Regions from separate parts of the Sphingobacterium sp. LZ11T8 genome, predicted to be linked through region 2. Evidence: riboswitches for the same ligand, from Rfam matches in the RefSeq annotation. Region 2 holds a riboswitch; each other region holds the start of a gene.
The links. A riboswitch is a leader RNA that binds a small molecule or an ion and turns the genes downstream of it on or off. The one in region 2 is predicted to bind thiamine pyrophosphate.

Region 1 (5,136 bases), on a different contig from region 2:
TCGCGTAGTAAATTTAGGAGGATAAAAAAAGAGGACTGTTAATGTCCTCTGATTTCTTTGATAAGCTGTCCCTTATTCATGCTGTGACGATTTTTTATACCGATTTCTTTTGCTTCTGCCAATAAATCAGATTTTGATCTTTCTTCCAGCTTTTTAGAATTATGATCGATGGTACCAGCAGCCTGGGCATTTGAGATTCGGGCAGCTTTTTCTTTACTCATCCCCTTATCTACCAATGCATCATAGGTTTTTGGTTTTTTTATCTGGGGTGTTTTTTCTCTGGGCATATCATTGAAAATTTGTTTATACCCTTTGAACATTTCATGGATTTTTTTGTTGGAATTTTTTATTTATAGTTCAAGCATTTCCTGTTTTCGAGAAAAAATTGTCGTCCCTATACTTGCCAACACCACACATAAGACAGACACCCATTGATTGATACTGAGGTATTCATGTAAAAATATCAGTCCAGAGAGTGCACCGAATGCAGGCTGCAGACTGGTCAAGATGCTGAATGTTTTGGCTGGCAGTCTTCCCAAGGCCATCATGTCTAATGAAAACGGCAATGCAGAAGATAAGATGGCCACGAGAAGCCCTTTGGAAAATTGCCCAGTATTGATGTTCAATATCGCGCCATCCATTAAGGCAAATGGAACTATAAAGACCGTTGCGATCATCATCCCGGTAGTAACTGCCTGTTTACCCTCCATAACTTTGGAAAGCTTGGCCCCCATCAGGATATACACGGCCCAGAAGACCCCTGCAAGCAAGGCTAATCCCAATCCTATCGGATCGATGCCATTGCTCTTCCAAGGAACGATCAGTAAAATTCCTGTCAAAGCCAATACTGCCCAGATGACATCTGTCCATTTCTTTGATAGGACAAAGGCCAAGAACAGAGGTCCTACGAATTCAATGGTAACACCTAAGCCCAATGGGATTCTTTGGATGGCCATATAAAAAATGAGGTTCATGACGGCAATGCCGATTCCGTAAAGGCCACAGTACATCCATTGTTGCTTGTTGAAGGTACGTAGCTTCGGCCTATTAATCGCATAGAGCAGAATGGCAGATAAGCCAATCCTCAAGGTTGTTGTCGCAATGGGACCAATGGCCGGAAACAACTGCTTCGCGAATGATGCTCCCCCTTGCACACAGATCATGGATAAGATGGCAGCAGCAACAGCAATATTGGTGTTTCGGATTTTGGCAAACATGGTCAATCGCTCTTTTTAAAATTGAATCCAAAAATAGCCTTTCATTTTTAGTAAACAGGCGAAATGAGAATAATTAATTCCCCAAACGACTTCCTGTATTTAATTTTCTTAACCAATATGTTAAATATAGTTATTACTGTCATTCTAAGCCTTTAGATTTAGTAAATTAGACTAGATGAATTATTTTCACCTAAAGAAAATGAAAGCTTAATATTAGAGCTATGGCATTAAAACCGATTATTATTTCCTTCCTTTTGTTCCTTTATAGTTTGGTGGCATTTTCCCAAGCTCAAAAGAGGTATACCGGCACAGTTTACTCCAGTGACAGCAGTCTGTTGATCAAAAATGTGGATGTCATTAACCAAAGAACAAAACAAACGCTGCGATCAGATTTTGATGGTTCCTTTGGCATCGATGCCCGCCCGTCTGATAGCATAACCTTTGTCCATCCGCATTGGAATAGCCTCAGTATCTTGGCTGAAGATCTAAAGCAGCATGTTTTCCTACAGAAAAAATCCATCGTGCTAGAAGAGATCGTCGTCATGGGGAATACCAAAGCTGCAAAGCTGAAGGAACTGGAAAGCATGAAAAAAGATATCAACGTTAAAGGGGGACTATATTACTCCGGTGAACCACCATGGTACCTGCTTCTACCCTTTGGCATGCCAACCGTTACTTACTTCTACGAAAAATTCAGTAAATCTGGTAGAAACGCGAGAAGGTTCAATGCTTTTATGCAACAAGAAATCAAAAATATGGAAGTGGACCAAATCTTCAACAAAGCAAGCATCAGCGATATTATCCCCATGGACGATGAAGAGCTGGAACAGTTTATGGTGGAATATAGACCTGATTTCGAAACTGCCCAATATTGGACCAGCTATGACCTGCATGTGTATATCAAGAAATATTACAAAGAATTTAAAGAGAAAAACCCTGCTGAAAGATTGATCCTAAAGTAGTTCTAGGGATTGCTTAAGGTTTCTTCTCGGTAAAGAAGCAACCTGTAAATTGTATTATAATCACAAATAATTTCTTTTAGTTAACTCATTTAGCTAACTTGCCTACGCTTTAGGGGTGTCTGCATTAATTGCAGGCTGAGATTTTACCCTTATAACCTGATCTAGATCATACTAGCGTAGGGAAAAGTAAAATGTCATTCATGGGTGCGTCCTGTACCTAAAGTAGACATTCCTAAAGCATTAATGCTTAAATAACTATTCAGGAATGTTACTTATTATCAATAATCAGACAAAACAGTACAAGAGATCTCCATTTACCTTGGAGGAATTAATGGATTTGGAGCTTAAAGGCAAAACCAAAGGTGTTGCTGTTGCCCTAAATAACCAAGTCATCCCTAGAGACAAATGGTCGGATACCTTATTGACTGATACTGATTCTATCCTAATCATAACCGCAACTCAAGGCGGATAACCCTTAAATATTTGAAGACATGACAGAACAAAAGATTACAACCAATGCTTTTCCAAATTCCAAAAAGGTTTATATTCCAGGTAACCTATACCCTATCCAAGTTGCAATGCGTGAAATATCCCTGAGCCCAACCAAGCTGAGCAAGGATGGTCTTGAAATAAACCCTCCTGTTACGATTTATGATACTTCTGGTCCATATACGGATGTGAATTCTGAAATCGATATCCGTAAAGGCCTGGACAGGATCAGGGAACAATGGATTTTAGACCGCAACGATGTTGAGATTCTGGATGGCATCAGTTCGGAGTACGGACAAAAAAGGCTCCATGACCCAAGCTTGGATGAATTGCGGTTTTCTTACAATCATAAACCGAAAAGAGCAGCAGATGGACAAAATGTAACCCAACTGCACTATGCTAAGAAAGGGATCATCACTGCAGAAATGGAATATGTTGCCATTCGTGAGAACCAAAGAATTGAACAATTACAGTCCGCTACGAAGGGAATAGCTGAACAACATAAGGGCGAAAGCTTTGGTGCAAATACGCCAAAACGGATCAGTCCTGATTTTGTGCGGGATGAAATCGCAGCCGGAAGGGCAATCATTCCAAATAATATTAACCATCCGGAAAGTGAACCTATGATCATTGGCCGTAATTTCTTGGTGAAGATCAACGCCAATATCGGAAACAGCGCTGTAAGTTCCAGTATCGAAGAGGAAGTGGAGAAAGCAGTCTGGGCATGCCGATGGGGTGCAGACACGATCATGGACCTCTCTACCGGAAAGAACATCCATGAAACCCGCGAGTGGATTATCCGAAATTCTCCAGTACCAATAGGTACAGTTCCTATCTATCAAGCTTTAGAAAAAGTTAAAGGTGTGCCGGAAGATCTGACCTGGGAGATTTTCAAGGATACCCTCATTGAGCAAGCAGAACAGGGTGTTTCCTACTTTACGATACATGCGGGTGTCCTGTTGAGATATATCCATTTAACGGCGAAAAGGGTAACAGGAATTGTTTCTAGAGGTGGTTCTATTATGGCTAAGTGGTGCCTATACCATCATAAAGAGAATTTCCTGTATACGCATTTTGAGGAGATATGCGAAATCATGAAAAAGTATGATGTAGCCTTCTCTTTAGGTGATGGATTAAGACCAGGCTCTATTGCCGATGCCAACGATGAGGCTCAATTTGCAGAATTGGAAACCTTAGGAGAACTGACTAAAATAGCTTGGAAGCATGATGTTCAGGTGATGATAGAAGGTCCGGGACATGTCCCTATGCACATGATCAAAGAGAACATGGAAAAGCAATTGGAAGAATGTGATGAGGCTCCATTTTATACCTTAGGCCCATTGACAACGGATATTGCACCCGGCTATGACCATATCACTTCAGCTATTGGAGCTGCAATGATCGGCTGGTACGGTTGTGCTATGCTGTGCTATGTTACACCAAAAGAACACTTAGGCCTTCCCAATAAAAAAGACGTTAAGGACGGTGTAATCACCTATAAACTTGCTGCCCATGCTGCAGATTTGGCCAAAGGACACCCTGGCGCCCAATACAGAGACAATGCATTGAGCAAAGCGAGATTCGAATTCAGATGGGAGGACCAATTTAACCTTTCACTCGATCCTGATACCGCAAGAGAGTTTCATGACGAAACTTTACCTGCAGATGCAGCAAAGGTGGCTCATTTCTGTTCGATGTGCGGCCCTAAATTCTGTTCCATGAAAATAACGCAAGAGATCAGGGAGGCAACCGAAGAAAGGATGTTGGAAAAATCGAAGGAATTTATTGAAAGTGGAAAAGAAATATACCTATGATCATAGTCGTTTCTCCAAACAGCAATTATCCTAACGAACCATTGCATGTCAACAACATGTTAGATAATGGATTGGAGCTATTTCATTTCAGGAAATATGCCTCATCGGATGACCTGGCTTTGGAGTATTTGGACAATATTGATGTTTGTCAAAGAAAGAAAATCGTACTTCACTCCCACCATCACCTTGCGACTGAGTTTATGGAAATTGAGCGTCTGCATTTCAATAGTTATGATCGGATAAGAGGGAAGCAATTGGAGTATAATGGTAATTACATCTTATCGACCTCCACGCATTCTATTCAGGAATTCAATGAATTGAACAAGACTTGGTCTTACGCCTTTCTTAGCCCTATTTTTCAGAGTATCTCAAAGCCTGGACACGGTATTTCGAACAATGTTTTTGAAGATATTGAACTAAAGGACAATGCAGATGTCGATTTGATTGGACTAGGAGGAATTGAATATCAAAACATGGAAAGAGTATTAGGCAAAGGTTCGGACGGAATTGCTTTGTTAGGGTCCATTTGGAATCAGATCGATCCAACTAATTATTTGATCTCCTGCAATGAAAAACTAGCATTATGGAAGGCAGACCAACTATGAAAACTAACTTAAGTCGAATCCAATACATATCTGATGGAAGAACTTTTTC
Region 2 (5,136 bases):
TCGCCCCTACTCCAGATATATACAGGCCATATCGGGTCTGATCGGATAGTTTGTACCAGATGGACAGGTTCATATACACTCCCAAAAGCACATAATTGAAGAGCAAGATCGGAACGATAAACAGTCCTGACCAATAGGCTTCGGGCTCTAATTTAGATCCCCGTATAAAGGCTTTTAACCAGTCAAGGTTGGCACATAAACCAATCATCACGATGACCATCGCAATGACGAAATATTCCATAATCATGGCATAGGTCTTCCTCGCATTCTCGTTCTTAGCATAAGAAAAGAAGAATGGTTCTGCACCCAATCTAAATGCAGTGACAAACAGGTTTAAGAAAACGGCAATTTTTGCTACCGCCCCATAAACACCAAGGTCCATTTCCCCTTGCTCTCCTGGCACCAACCGCGGGAACATGATCTTATCCAGATTTTCATTGATAATAAAGGAGATATTGGCAATCAAGATCGGGAAAGAATAGCTCAGCATACTCTTGATCAGCTTATTGTCCAGTCGGAATCTAAATCCAGCAATCTGCGGAATCAACAATAGTAAAGTAACCAGACTGGCCATTAAATTGGCAATAAACACATTACCTAACCAGCCTTCACGAAACCAACCTGCACTGAATTCCCTGAAAAATTCCGAGTTCTTGTTCCATTCTGGCAACCATGCCAACAAGGTAAAATTGACAGTGATAAAGACCAAGATGTTGATCAGTTTTACCAAACCATATCGAATTGGCCTCCCCCCTGCTCTCAGTTTGGCAAAAGGCACTACTGCGATCGCATCGGCAGCAATGATCAGCGCAAAGAACTTGACGTACAGAATATAATCAGGTACATTTTCTCCCTCACTTAAAAAATGGGCAATGGGCTCTGTAAAAGTGAACACAGACAAAAGGAAAATTGCTGTGGTAAATAGGGTAATCAAGAAACTATTGTCGAATACACGATCTTTATCAGCGTCCTCCTTTTGCAGATAACGGAAAAAAGTCGTTTCCATTCCAAATGCTATGACAGCATTCAGCAGGGAAGCATATGAAAAAAGATTGGTGAAAACTCCGTACACGGAGGTACGAAACTTCCCTGTAAAGAAAGGGGTCATCAAGAACCCAAGCATTCGGGATAAGATGGTCGAGAGACCATAGATCATCGTATCGCTGACAAATTTCTTAACTACCGACACGCTTATTTGATTTTCTTAACGACTTCGAAATTGCGGAATCCCTTGATTTCATTGGATTCTTCATATTCCACATGGACAACTTCAGCATGTTCAGGCCCCTCCTGACAAAAGTCTATTAAAGACTCTAGGGCGAAAACATCGCCCTCAGCTTCTATATAAACAGATCCATCAGGTTTGTTCATCACAAAACCTTTTACCTTCAATTGGTCAGCAACAGCTTTTGTCGAAGCCCTGAAAAAGACTCCTTGAACTTTACCTTGAACCTTAATATTCCAATGTTTCATGAATACAAAGGTAAAAGAAGAAATAGAATTAGAAACTATCTAATTCTTCTAACCTTAACTTTCGGGTTCAGTTTGAATGTATCCATTCCTTCCAATAACACCAAGCCTGGTTTCTTGCCTACTTCCAAAGACCCTAATTCGCTTTCTAGGTTCAATGCTTTAGCACCGTTCAAGGTAGCCCATTTGATAGTCTCATTGAAGTCCAAATCCGGAAACTCTTGGTGGATAACCTTTAATTCCTCTAAAATATCCAATGTATCGTTTGACGCTAAACTGTCGGTACCAATCACGATGTCATGGCCTCCCAACAAGAAATTGTCGATTTTAGGAATTCTATCTTCAATATATAAGTTGGCTTTTGGACAGAAACAGAAATAAACCGATCTACCCATTCTATCCACAAAATCCAGGTCCTTAATCGAAGTATATGTATTGTGCACTAGGATCAATTTATTCTTGCTAGGGATATAGGGCAAAAATGATTGCAGGGAGTTTCTAGCTTGGGCCCTAAAATCTTCCATCACCATGTCCATCTTCTTGAAAAACTCCAAGAACTCGCCTTTTTTATAACGGAAAAGCTTGTTCTCTTCATCACTTTCCTGATTGTGGATACTGATGATATTATCTTCGCTGATTGCTTTTTTCAAGGTCTTAAATAAGAATTTAGAACCAGAATAAGGCGCGTGAGGGGTGATTGAGGAATGTTTGTAATCAAAATGGAACTCAATTTCCTTAGCATTGTCGATTCTTGTAACAACATCTTCCTTATTGGTTGCCATTACTTCAACAAAAGTATGGTATTTGATAGGGCTATTTTCCTTGATCTTAGCGGTAACTGCTGAGTTCACGTGGTCGCCGACAGCTTGGATTCCGTTTTCATACATCATTTTGTCAGCTTCTTCCATGGCAGCTTCCAACTTGCTTTCATGGTTTCCGCGTTCGTTGATTACATTAGAAAGGAAGTTAGGTAATCCTGTACTTCTAGGCACAACACCTAATAAATGGGAAAGTTCTAGATGACAATGAGCATTTACAAATCCAGGAATTAAAGCTCCTTTGAATTGTTCCACTAAATTTTCATCTATTTCACCTGGATTGAAAACACCTTTCACAATCCCTTGATCATCCATCGCGACTACCCCCTTTTTAATAGCAGGCCCGGCAACAGGAAACACAACATCAGCAGCGTAATACTTCATAAGAAATTAATAGTTCCGTTTTTTTAAAGTTAGCGTAATTTGCCCATTGATGGCAATGCAGGCAATTTACAAAAAAATACCATCAGTTTAACTAATAAAATAATAATTACGAATTTGTTACAATAATATTTAAATTTTGTTTTATTTATCCAAAAGGCTAGCTTTGCGCTATCGAATAGGGGTGCCTTGTTGAAAAACACGAACAAAGGCTGAGATTATACCCTGTATTTCAAGTGATTACAAGAAATACATACCTGATCTGGATAATGCCAGCGTAGGGAAAGGGCGGTTAAATAGAACTTGTTGTGACCCCTTACAGCAAGAAAGTTTAACTCTTTAAAACATTTTTTTTATTATGTTTAACAAGCTTTGGGCAACTTTAGCCTTATGTTTGCTAGTACTTGCGAGCTTTGCTCAACAAAACTTCACTGTTAGGGTTTTAGACAAATCTGGAGCACCTGCAGATGCCGCAACTGTGTCCATCGACGGACAATCCAAATCCACCAATAAAGACGGAATTGTCGTTTTTGACAATCTAAGCACAGGCTTTCATGACTTAAAAATTTCTTTTATTGGTTATAAATCCGAGATTTTAAGAATAAATCCGAAAAATCAAGCTAATTTTTCCATTCAATTAAAAGACAACGTGTATGAATTCGAGGAAGTTTATGTAACAGCAACACGTGCGAAAGAAAATTCCGCGACTACTTTTAAAACCATCAATAAGGAAGACATCAAGAAAAACAACCTCGGACAGGATATTCCATATCTCCTGGACCAAACCCCTGGCGTCGTTATAGGTTCTGATGCCGGTGCTGGAATCGGATATACAAATATGACTATCCGTGGATCCGACAATGAACGTATCAATGTCACTTTGAATGGTATCCCATTGAACAACCCCGAAAGCATGGGATCCTTCTTTGTAAACCTTCCTGATTTTGCCTCAAGTACAGAGAGCATTCAGATTCAACGTGGTATCGGAACATCGACCAATGGCCCTGCTGCTTTTGGAGCCTCTTTAAACTTCCAGACCGACGCCCTGGAAACAAAGCCCTACCTAGAGTTCAACAACTCCTTTGGTTCCTATAATTCTTGGAAAAACACCCTAAAAGCTGGGTCAGGACTGATCAGCAATAAATTCGCATTTAATGCTAGGTTATCTAGGATCTCTTCGGATGGCTATGTAGATAGAGCTTCCTCCAATTTAAAATCTTTTTATGTTGATGCAGGAATGTATACTGATAAACATACCTTGAAAGCCACTGTGTTCTCAGGTAAGGAAAAAACTTACCAAGCTTGGTACGGCCTTGCCGAACCATTATTCACTGGCAATAAAGAAAGGATTGAGGAGTACGCCGATAACCTTTGGTTGTTCGACCAAGAGCGTGAGAGATTCTTAAATGGAGATCGAAAATACAACTACTATACTTACGACAATCAGACGGACAACTATACGCAGACGCATGCCCATCTGAATTACTCCTACCGCCCTTCTGAAAAAATGACCTTCAATACGGCGCTTCACTATACCCGCGGTGCAGGATATTATGAAGAATTCAGACCATTGGATGGACTAGACCATTATGGAATTGATCCAGTAGTGGCAAACGGCAATACAATTAAAGATACCGATTTGATAAGGAGAAGGTGGTTGGACAATCATTTCTATGGCTTGACCTATTCCCTGCTCTATAAGCCATCCAACAACCTGAACTTCACTTTCGGTGGTGCTTACAACCAATACAAAGGCGATCACTATGGAGAAGTAATTTGGGCAGATCAAGTCCCACAGGATAAACTCAATGACAGATACTACTTTAGCCATGCCAATAAAAATGACTTCAACTTTTACGCAAAGGCAGATTATAGAGTAGAAAACTTCCTTTTCAATCTGGATGTCCAGTACAGGAACATTGTTTATAATGGAAAAGGTGATGATGATAAGATAAAGGACTTCACGTTTGAGGACACCCACAACTTTATCAACCCCAAAGCAGGCGTTACATATTTCTTGAGCGGCAATTCCAACCTATACGCTTCTTACGCCTTTGCGAGCAAAGAGCCTACTAGAAACGATTACGTAGAAAACCCAATAGGTGCAATTCCGAAGACAGAGAAGATGCAGGATATTGAGGCTGGATACCGCTACAGAGACGAAAACATCAATATAGGAGCAAACCTATATGCCATGCTTTACAAAGACCAGTTGATACCAACCGGAGCATTGAACGATGTGGGTTCAGCGGTAAGGATAAATGTGGACAAAAGCTATCGAATGGGATTTGAGCTTGATGGAAGTTGGAAAATCCATCCTAAATTCATTTGGTCAGCAACCGCAGCTTTATCGCAAAACAAGATTAAAAACTTTGTAGAAAACATCCCTGTTTATAGTGACGATTTCGATTTTGTAAAGTATGATTTGATCACGCATGAAACTACGGATATTGCAAAATCACCAGCT
Region 3 (5,136 bases), on a different contig from region 2:
CGTGAAATGGCGGGACAGAGCTTTGGGCCAGAATTTGAAGAAATAGTTAAAAATCAAAATCAGGTTTGGTTTGAACCAAAAGGATTTTACGTTTTTGAAACGGGAGATGAACAATTCGATTTTGTAAGTGTGAAAGATAGTAGGGTTTGGATAAGATTTAAATAATAAATATCATGAAAAAATATATATGGTTAATATTATCCCTTTGTGTCCTGTTTTCTTGTAAAAAAGGAGAACTGAAAACTTTTGAAGTTGAGGAAGTCTGGGAGAAACCGGAAGTAAAATTACAACAATTAAAAGATGCCATAGCGGCTCATAAAACAGGTTGGGAATTTACCCTTGAATATGGTCCAAATCAAACTGCAACCTATGGTTATCTTGGATTTAACACAGAAAAGTCTTCTGAATTCATGAGTGATTTCTCCAGGAATTTTTTAAGATTTGACAATACAGATTATCACATTGGAATTGTAAATACCAATGCTTCATTGTCATTTCCAAAAACCAGTAAATTTGGTAATCTCGCTGCTGATGCTCTACATATCGACACCTTATTCACGTACAAGATCATCAAGAATGATACGATTATCTTGGAAGGTGAAACCAAAAAATCAATATTGACTTTGACAAAATGTACTCCAGAAAAATTAACCAAGTTGAAAGGTAATTCTATTATTGCAGACCAAGAAAAAATTAAGAAATTGATGGAAATGCCGAAATTCTTCTTTTCTTATAAGCAAAACGGCAAAACCTTTGGTTTAGAAATCGACACCAATTCACGGCAATTTTTATTTTATTCTGGAACCAATCAAAATCCAGTCGTTACGAAATCAAATTATTTCTTTAATGGCAATGGATTATCCCTAGTTAGACCAATTGAAATTGATGGTGTGAAAATAAAATTGATGGAAGGTTTAAGGCTCAACTCAACTTCGCTAAGTTCTAAAGATGGCATAAATATCTCGAATGTCGGCAAACCACAAGTTTACGACATAAAAACAGCAAAGGAATTTACCATTGCCGGCACGAAAATTTTATGGTGGACATCTTCTCAAGGCTTTGGAAAGCGAAATCAACCTGATATTGCAGGCTTTCAAAAACTACCAAACTTCACTTCGTTTACTCTTGTGCCAAATTATGATTATAATGAGCAATATAAAACCTATTTCTGGTTTATGGCTATTGGTTTAAGAGGGGCCACAGCTGGTAGTAACCATGGACCTGTAGCTAGATTTGGAGATAATGGTATCCTTAGGTTTATTCCATTTTTGGAAGGCATCCCCTCTACTAACCCTGCAATACTCCGAGCCATGAATATCACTACAAGTTATATCTATAACCCTAATGGGTTTTATATCATTAAAACTGGTCTTGGTTATACGATAGTCGATGCAACAGATGGATTAACTTGGGCATACTTCCAAGATAACGCTGATGTATCTTAGATTTATTTTACCAACTCCCTAGATATTATTCCTTTTAGGGAGTTGTTTTATCCTACCACACATTCAACAAACTATGCTGACTTGCCGTAAATAAATTCCGAAATACGATATTCAATTCATTTTCCTTTTGCGCTGCTCTGATTCCCAACAAAGGCAATATCTCGGCACAATCCATACGCACATCTTTTGCAATTTCTCTCGATAATTCTCCAATTTTCAAATACAGATCCGCCTCAACCTCTTTCCCTTTACTGGCATTTTGCCATAGCTCAACAGCATAAGCCTTCACCTGGCCTACCTTCCCTTCAAATTTTGTGCGTAATTGATCCAGCTGTTTAAACCTAGTTTTACTATGTTTCTCCGCCCAATGGCTATCTTTTGATTTCTCGAAATAATACTTTTCGCACAGGTCTAAAAACCGCTTGAACATACCTACATAATTCACCAATAGGGTCAATTCTGCAAATGGCATAAAAGGAATATTAAAAAGGGTCGAATTAGACTGTTTAGCTTTAGGATCAAGTACAAAAGCATTTTCCTTGGGCACTTTCAGGTCCTGAAAGGAAAAGGAATGGCTCGCGGTACATTCCAACCCTATGGTATCCCAATCATAATGGATGAGTACATCATCCTTTGGGACCAGGAAGGAAAAATATAAATTCTCGCCTGATTCATTTTTCAGTACCTCTCCATTATTAATGATTTCAGCATTGAAAGTGAAATGGGTTAAATGAGGAGCACCGGTGGCATAGTTCCAATAACCAGAAACCACAAAATATTCTCCAGCATCAATTGCCTTCCCTCCGACTCTTCCGCTGCCTCCCAAACAGATCTTGGGATCAGACCAGAGGCTTTTGGCAAATTCAGGTTGTATAAAGCCTGCAAACATATTCGCACCAGCACATAAGGTTACCGTCCAGGCCAATCCGCCATCCCAATAAGCCAGCTCTTCCAATAAGTCCAAGCCTTCTGGAAAGGACATTTCCAAGCCGTTTAATGTTTTCGGAACCCAAAGATTAAACCAGTTGTTTTGGTACACAAGGTCAAGTTGCTCTTTCGTAAGCGCCTTATTCTTGATTCCTTCGGCCTGTAATTCCTTTATGATCTGAATTTGTTCTGATATCAACATTTAATTGTCTGTATTTAATTCTAATTTTTGGATTTTCATGATTCGTTTCCAATTTAGGTAACCGAAAATGGCAACTATAAATAGAAACGTGGTCAGTGCTGCGAATAGGTAAAGGTCTTTATGGATCAAAAGTGGTACGGCAAAAAGGTTACTGATATTGAGCAAGATCCAATTTTCAATTTTTCTTTTCGCCAAAAGCCACATACCAGCCCAGGCTGTGGAGGTCACCCAAGCATCCCAAATAGGCACATCGGAATTGGTAATGCTGCGAAGCAAAAAGTAAAAGATCAAGAAACCTCCAAATACGATGCTGAGGACGGTAACCCATTCTTGCTTAGTCGAATGGGTAATGGGCTGTTCCTTTGCGGTCTTATTGCTTATCCAAAACCACCAGCCATAGATACTCATGACCAAATAATAGATTTGTAAAGCAATTTCAGCATATAGCCCGGCATTGTACAGAACCAGCATCCCAGTCGTAATCCCCATTATCCCAAACAGGTAATTGGATACCTTATTGTTCTTGGACAATAGGACTTGGATAATGCCACAGATCACAGAAAACCTTTCCAACCAGGACGTTTGCTGCAATGTTTGAATAATGTTATTAAAGATTTCCTCCAATTTCGCTGAATGGTATAAGCACTTATGGAGATAAGGGAAAGGATCTTTGTTTATTCCTACGCCAGCATTACCTGGATCAGGTTCATTCCGATCAAAACCGGAATTGGGTATCATCTCAGCCTAAAAATATGTCCCGTCATAAACGGGACATATTCAGCACCCCATAAGTATTGTGAATATTATTTATCGATCTGCAAAATTGCAGAGGTACGATTTCTTGTTGATTGACACAGCTCGGCGTCATCATTTAACTTCTTGCCCCAAGATGGGATCATCTCACGCAATTTCTTACGGTAAGAATCAGATTTTGCACGGTCAGGGAAACATCTTTTCAATAAGTTGATCATGATTGCTACTGAAGTTGATGCACCTGGTGAAGCGCCCAATAAGGCAGCAATGGATCCATCGGCACTGGAAACTACCTCAGTTCCGAACTCCAAGATACCACCATGTTTAGGGTCTTTTTTGATAACCTGTACACGTTGGCCAGCTTTTTCGATTTCCCAATCTTCCAATTTAGCGGTTGGCATAAATTGTTTCAGGGAATCTAATTTGTCCTGAGGTTTTTTCATCACCTCGGTGATCAAATATTTAGTCAATGGTAGGTTATCCAATCCTGCCGATAACATCGGACGGATATTGGAAAGTTTAATGGATGCCGGCAAGTCGAAATAAGATCCTTTTTTCAAGAATTTGGTCGAGAAACCTGCATAAGGACCGAACAACAGAGCTTGTTTTCCATCGATATAACGGGTATCCAAATGCGGAACCGACATCGGAGGAGCACCTACTGATGCCTTTCCATAAACCTTGGCATGGTGTTGCTTGATGATCTCTTCATTATTGCATCTCAACCATTGTCCTCCAACAGGGAAACCACCATAGCCTTTAGCTTCAGGGATTCCCGATTTCTCCAACAACAATAAAGAGTGTCCACCTGCACCGATGAAAACAAACTTAGCCAAGATTTCTCTCTTCTTGCCTGTTTTCAAATCTTTAACTTCTACTTCCCATCTACCATCATCCTCACGGTCAATATCTTTAACTTCTTGGTTCAAGGACAACTTGATATTGTCTTTTCCATCCAAGTAAGTAATCAAATCTCTGGTCAAAGCACCGAAGTTCACATCAGTACCGATATCCATTTTTGTAGCAGCAATAGCCTCATCAGCTGACCTGCCTTCCATCATCAAGGGAACCCATTCATTCAACAAAGTTTTATCCTCGGTATACTCCATACCTTTGAATAGATTTTGTTTGGTCATGGTCTCAAATCTGGTCTTCAAGAACTGCACATCTCTATCGCCAAAAACGGCCGACATATGCGGAACGCGGCGGATAAAATGATTAGGGTTCTTGATAATATTCTTCTCTACTAGGTAAGACCAAAACTGCTTGGAAATCTCATATTGTTCAGCAATACTGATTGCCTTATCAATTTTCACACTTCCATCAGGCTGCTCTGGTGTATAGTTTAGTTCACAAAGTGCCGAGTGACCTGTACCGGCATTATTCCACGCATCTGAACTCTCTGCAGCAACAACATCCAAACGCTCGATAATCTCAATATTAATATCTGGACTCAGCTCATTAATTAACGTACCTAACGTCGCGCTCATGATGCCTCCACCAATCAGAACGACGTCAACCTCCGTTTTTTTTGTTTTCTTACCCATGGTTTTTAAATGAAATACAAAATTAATATTCGCTTTATATTATAGCGAATAAATTTGTCAGAAACATTTCAAATAATTGTGATTTTATCAATAAACACCTATTCCCTTATTCAAATCTACCATAATCCTATTTTTTTAGATTTCTGAGTGTTAAAAAGGGGTGGTTTTGGATTAGACAGGCTCACCCGCCGGAGGTTTGAACCAGGATGAAAGGGATAAGAGGATAGGCCAAGATCTGGGGAAGAACCAGGATTGAATGGAT
Region 4 (5,136 bases), on a different contig from region 2:
ACAGGTCAGCATGTCCAAAGACCAATTGGCTAGAGATTTGGAGAAATTCTATGGTAAAAAATATGACAATGAAACCGGAGCAATCCTGAACTATATTGATACGACCGGCACCTATGACACCTGGTATTTTGAAGATCCATTCGTCAGGTCAGTATCCCCTAGCTCCAACGTCAAGATTACCGATATCTTGAAGAAAAACTACCCTATCCAAAATGAGGCGAACCTTCAATTGTTGGCAGTGACCTATGACTACCATCCGTTGGCCAGGGCTATGGTTGCCAATTATTTCAGCAGTAAGCCTGAAACGAAATTGATAGGTCAGCGTATGGTTGACATTACAGAAAAACAATTGATCAAGATCAAGAACAAAGAACTGAAATCTGAAGTTGAAACGCTCCTAAAAGAAGCAAAACAGAACTTAAGCAAATAAAGAATGAATTTGACAAGAAGACAAAAAGGTCTATTGGGAATAGCATTTGTATGCTTTTTGATAATATTATCTTGGATCGGTTTATCCAAGTTCTTTCCTGAGAGCAACTCCTTGAGGTACCTACCTGATCGGATTTACCGCATCATCAAAATCGTATTCGGTGGCGACCCTTCAGGTTCAGGCCTAGAAGCTGAAAATGTACCCTGGGAATTGATCCTAGCTAAGATATGTGCCATTGGCATTCTGCTTTTCGGTGCCTACAAGATTATTCAAAAGGTATTCTCCGAACAGTTCAATCTCTTAAAGGCTTCTTTCAAACAGAACCATGTCATCTCTGTGGGTATCTCAAAAAAAGGTAGGCAACTTTTTCAAAGCCTAAAGGAAGACTATAAGCAAAAAGGAATTGCCATTGAAAAGGAAACAGAGCATGCCGACATCAATTCTGTAAAAAAACAGGGCCACTTAGTGATTATCGGAAATGCCGAAGAAGAAAGTACCCTACTGGAAGCAGGGATCAAACGCGCCTCTTCCCTGATCGTCTTCCTAGAAAATGAGCAAACCGTAATTGAAATCATTGAATCTGTTCAAGATATCTACGATAGATCAAAATGTCAGAACGACTTGCATTGCTTTTTACATATCAGCAACCCAAGGTTGATCGACTTGGTCAAGAACACCGGAATCCATTTAGATAACAACCAAATCCAACTTCGATTCTTCAACATCCACAAGATGTTGGCAAGGCAGTTTTTTTCGCAATTTCCAATAGATCTACAGCGATCCGGTAAGGAACTTTCCGATATCAATAAAATCGTATTTTTAGGCTATGGGGATTTCGCAAAAGCCATGTTGGTCCAAGCCATGAGGATTTTCCATATTTCTGTCGAAAATGACCTGAAAATTGCTGTTTATTCCGAGCAAGCTGAAAAAGACAGGAATTACTTCAACGAGCAATATCCTAAAGCCAATAAGATTTTTCCTATTGAATTCCATAATTTTCAAGGAACCTACAATGAGCTGGTATCTAGGGAGGAATTATTGGATAAAGGCAATGAAACTTTGTTCATTACTGCTTTCGACCAGGACCAAACTAATCTCAATACCGCTTTGGAACTCTTGGACAAAACCCAGAATAGTAAATTCCCGATCTATGTGCTCAATGCTGAAGGAAAAGGTTTGCGGAAGTTGATCCGCTATTCGGAAGAAAGCGATAGGATAAAATTCTTTGGTCAGATGGAAGATATCTGTAACCTTGAATTTATCACGGGCAATAAATTGGACAAATTAGCCCAGGCCATCCATGATGATTATAGAAAATTACTTTCCGGTACCAGTTCAGAAAGTGCCCGATACACTTCTGATTGGTTAACCCTGAGCGAAGATGCAAAAGATGCCAGCCGAGCGCAGGCAGACCATATTCCCTATAAGTTTTTATTGACCCATAAAGAATGGCCAGTAAACCAGCCGGATGCAATAGCTTTCAGTGAGGATGAAGTGGAAACCTTGGCCATTATCGAGCATAACCGCTGGATGGCACACCGATATATCAATGGTTGGGACTATGGAGAAGTACGAAATGATGAGCTTAAATTCCACCCTTCCCTGATTCCTTGGGAAATCTTGAGCGAAAGTGAAAAACAGAAAGATCGAGACACCATCCTTAGAATTAAGATTCTTTTGAACGAAAAATAAAGCTATAGCCCAAGAATTTGTCTTTGCAGATTGTTTGGGCTATATTTGATTGGCTTTAGGGGTATTCTAATAGGAATTGAGACAGACCCTTTGAACCTGATACGGTTAAAACCGTCGTAGGGAAAAGCAAAATTGCTTGGCAAACCTAATTGCCTATTCCCTCCCTTCAGCCATTATTGTTTTTAATTTTTCAAATAATGGAAAACGACATTTATCATTTATTGACTCAAGTCCGAGAAAAATCTCCACTCGTTCAAAACATTACAAATTTTGTGGTCATGAACAATACCGCAAATGCCCTTCTGGCACTTGGTGCATCTCCAATTATGGTCCATGCCGAAGAGGAATTAGAGGAAGTCCTCAGTTTCTGCAATGCCCTTGTCATCAACATCGGTACCCTAAGCAAACCATGGGCAGAAAATATGATCCTGGCCACAAAGCTGGCCAACAAATTAGCTAAACCTTGGGTATTGGATCCGGTTGGTGCAGGTATCTCTACCCTACGCAATGAAACGCTAAAATCTCTATTGGAATTAAAACCAACGGTCATTCGTGGGAATGCTTCGGAAATTATCGCCCTTCAGAACTTTAACAATAAAAGTGCTAAAGGTGTGGACAGCACCCAATCAAGCAGCTCGGCCCTAGATGCCGGAAAGTTACTGCAAGAGGAAACGGGATCCATAGTTTGTATTTCCGGTGCCACTGATTATGTCATTTCAAAGAATGAAATCACCGAAATCAAAAACGGCACCTCCGTGATGACCAAGGTAACTGGAATGGGCTGTACGGCTTCCGCAATTACCGCAGCATTCATTGGCTTAGCAAAAGACCCCTACCAAGAAGCTGTCGCTGGTATTGCCATCACTAGTCTTGCAGGCGAATTGGCTGCCAAAATATCGAAAGGCCCAGGTAGCCTTCAGCTCAATTTTTATGACATCCTTTACAATCTTGCCAAAGAACAGATTTTAGGTAACCTAAAACTAAAAAAATATGCCAATCCATCCTGATTTCCCCTATCCCCTTTATTTGGTGATTTCAGAAAAAGATTGTGTTAAAATGAATTGGCTGCAAGTTGCGGAAGAAGCCATATTTGGCGGGGTGGATATCATTCAATTGCGTGAAAAAGAACTCAGCCATACGGAATATTTGAACAAGGCAAAGGCACTGAAAAAAATTACAGACCAATACCAGATTCCTCTGATCATCAACGATGCTCCTGAAATTGCAGTTGAAATCCAAGCTTGGGGCGTTCATGTTGGCCTTTCGGATACACAGCCCCTGGACATAGCTGAAAAATATGGAGATATCCTGAAAATTGGCTGGTCATTGGAATACCAAGATCAACTGGAAAGTCCTCAAATGGACCCAACCCATCATCTGGGGCTCAGCCCTATTTTTAAAACAGCGACAAAGACCAATACTGTGACCACTTGGGGTATTCACGGTATACAAGAAATAAAACTAAAAACCGATAAACCGCTGATCGCTATCGGTGGTATGAAGCAGGACAATGCTGGACAGGCATTTCAAGCTGGCGCAAATTCCATTGCTGTCGTTTCTGCAATTTGCGGCAGTTCAGACCCAAGAAAAGCAGCCGAACTGTTGAAAGGATTATTAAAATGAAAGAAAACAAAAAATATAAAGTACCAACTGTTCTCAGTATAGCGGGCTTTGATGGCAGCGGTGGTGCCGGCATCCAAGCTGACACCAAAACCATTTCATCCCTAGGCTGCTATGCCATGAATGTTTTGACGGCATTGCCGGTACAAAATACCCAAGGGGTGAAGAACATTTTCGACATCCCTGTTGAGGCTGTAAAGGAGCAATTAGATTGTCTCTTTGAAGATATCTATCCCGACAGCATCAAAATAGGGATGGTACATAATAGCAAATTGGTCGAAACCATTGCTAATTCCCTGAAAGATTATAAAGGCAGTATCGTCTTTGACCCGGTTATGGTTTCCACTAGCGGACATCGGCTGATCCATGAAGAAACCATAGCGGCCATTAAAGAACTATTGTTTCCGATAGCCCAAATCATTACCCCTAATCTTGATGAAGTTTCCGTATTGGTGGGTAGAGAAATCAGCAGCGTACATGCGATGGAAGAAGTCGCTGATGAAATCTTAAGTTTAGGCTGTAATGCTGCACTATTAAAAGGTGGACATCTTCAAAGCGATATACTCACCAGTATATTGATCCAGAAAAACCATGCAGCGCAATATTTCGATTCTAAACGTGTGAATACCAAGAACACACACGGCTCAGGCTGTTCGCTTTCCTCTGCCATTGCATCATTCCTTGCCCGTGGCTATCACTTGGAACAATCCACCGAAAATGCTCTCATGTATATCAACAGTGCCATAAAAGGAAGCAAAGATCTGCTGATAGGAAAAGGAAATGGACCACTGAATCACTTTTTTAACCCTCAAAGACTCATTAAATATGAAATGGACTGATCAAGCTTGGGAAGCTATCCAACCCATCTATCATGAAATATTGAAAATGCCCTTTATCGAAGAATTGAAAAACGGAACCCTCCCATTGGAAAAGTTTCAGTTCTATATGCTTCAGGATGCCAAATACCTCGAACATTATGGACGAGCACTTGCGGCACTCGGTTCAAAGGCAGAGGACAATGAAATGGCCTTGGACTTCTTTGAATTTGGCAAGAATGCCTTGATCGTGGAAAGAGCTTTACATGAGGCTTATTTCAAGCAATTCAAGCTTGAACCCAATCAAGAGATTACGATAGAGCCCGTTTGTCACCATTATATTCACTTCTTGAAAAGTACGGTGGCCTATGATCCCATAGAGGTAGCTACGGCAGCCATCTTACCTTGCTTTTGGATTTACAAAGAAGTGGGAGACCATATCTATCAAAACCAGAATACAGATAATAACCCTTACAAGAATTGGATTGAGACCTATAGTGGCGATGAATTTGCCGAAGGTGTGAAAAAAGCCCTACAGTATAGTAATTACATGGCAGAAAACAGCACAGATAAAGGTAG

Region 1: it holds a riboswitch for thiamine pyrophosphate, as region 2 does, so the genes downstream of both, thiS (sulfur carrier protein ThiS) here and NLF99_RS13895 (TonB-dependent receptor) in region 2, are expected to answer to the same signal.
Region 3: it holds a riboswitch for thiamine pyrophosphate, as region 2 does, so the genes downstream of both, pnuC (nicotinamide riboside transporter PnuC) here and NLF99_RS13895 (TonB-dependent receptor) in region 2, are expected to answer to the same signal.
Region 4: it holds a riboswitch for thiamine pyrophosphate, as region 2 does, so the genes downstream of both, thiM (hydroxyethylthiazole kinase) here and NLF99_RS13895 (TonB-dependent receptor) in region 2, are expected to answer to the same signal.

Annotation. Positions count from the first base shown of each region.
Region 1 is NZ_JANBZY010000004.1:312,272-317,407, reverse strand. It holds gene NLF99_RS11890 (DUF6882 domain-containing protein) at 1-25, shown strand, start outside; gene NLF99_RS11885 (Rho termination factor N-terminal domain-containing protein) at 39-320, opposite strand; gene NLF99_RS11880 (DMT family transporter) at 351-1,217, opposite strand; gene NLF99_RS11875 (hypothetical protein) at 1,439-2,179, shown strand; TPP riboswitch at 2,281-2,379, shown strand; gene thiS (sulfur carrier protein ThiS) at 2,445-2,651, shown strand; gene thiC (phosphomethylpyrimidine synthase ThiC) at 2,671-4,482, shown strand; gene NLF99_RS11860 (thiamine phosphate synthase) at 4,479-5,087, shown strand; gene thiE (thiamine phosphate synthase) at 5,084-5,136, shown strand, end outside.
Region 2 is NZ_JANBZY010000005.1:308,290-313,425, reverse strand. It holds gene NLF99_RS13910 (lipopolysaccharide biosynthesis protein) at 1-1,189, opposite strand, end outside; gene NLF99_RS13905 (acylphosphatase) at 1,192-1,473, opposite strand; gene NLF99_RS13900 (amidohydrolase family protein) at 1,509-2,672, opposite strand; TPP riboswitch at 2,840-2,970, shown strand; gene NLF99_RS13895 (TonB-dependent receptor) at 3,028-5,136, shown strand, end outside.
Region 3 is NZ_JANBZY010000010.1:87,062-92,197, reverse strand. It holds gene NLF99_RS18395 (DUF4302 domain-containing protein) at 1-165, shown strand, start outside; gene NLF99_RS18390 (DUF4302 domain-containing protein) at 174-1,445, shown strand; gene NLF99_RS18385 (acyl-CoA dehydrogenase) at 1,498-2,574, opposite strand; gene pnuC (nicotinamide riboside transporter PnuC) at 2,575-3,147, opposite strand; TPP riboswitch at 3,235-3,372, opposite strand; gene NLF99_RS18375 (malate:quinone oxidoreductase) at 3,378-4,874, opposite strand.
Region 4 is NZ_JANBZY010000003.1:99,427-104,562, forward strand. It holds gene NLF99_RS08620 (toll/interleukin-1 receptor domain-containing protein) at 1-430, shown strand, start outside; gene NLF99_RS08625 (NAD-binding protein) at 434-2,122, shown strand; TPP riboswitch at 2,170-2,262, shown strand; gene thiM (hydroxyethylthiazole kinase) at 2,320-3,129, shown strand; gene thiE (thiamine phosphate synthase) at 3,113-3,745, shown strand; gene thiD (bifunctional hydroxymethylpyrimidine kinase/phosphomethylpyrimidine kinase) at 3,742-4,581, shown strand; gene tenA (thiaminase II) at 4,568-5,136, shown strand, end outside.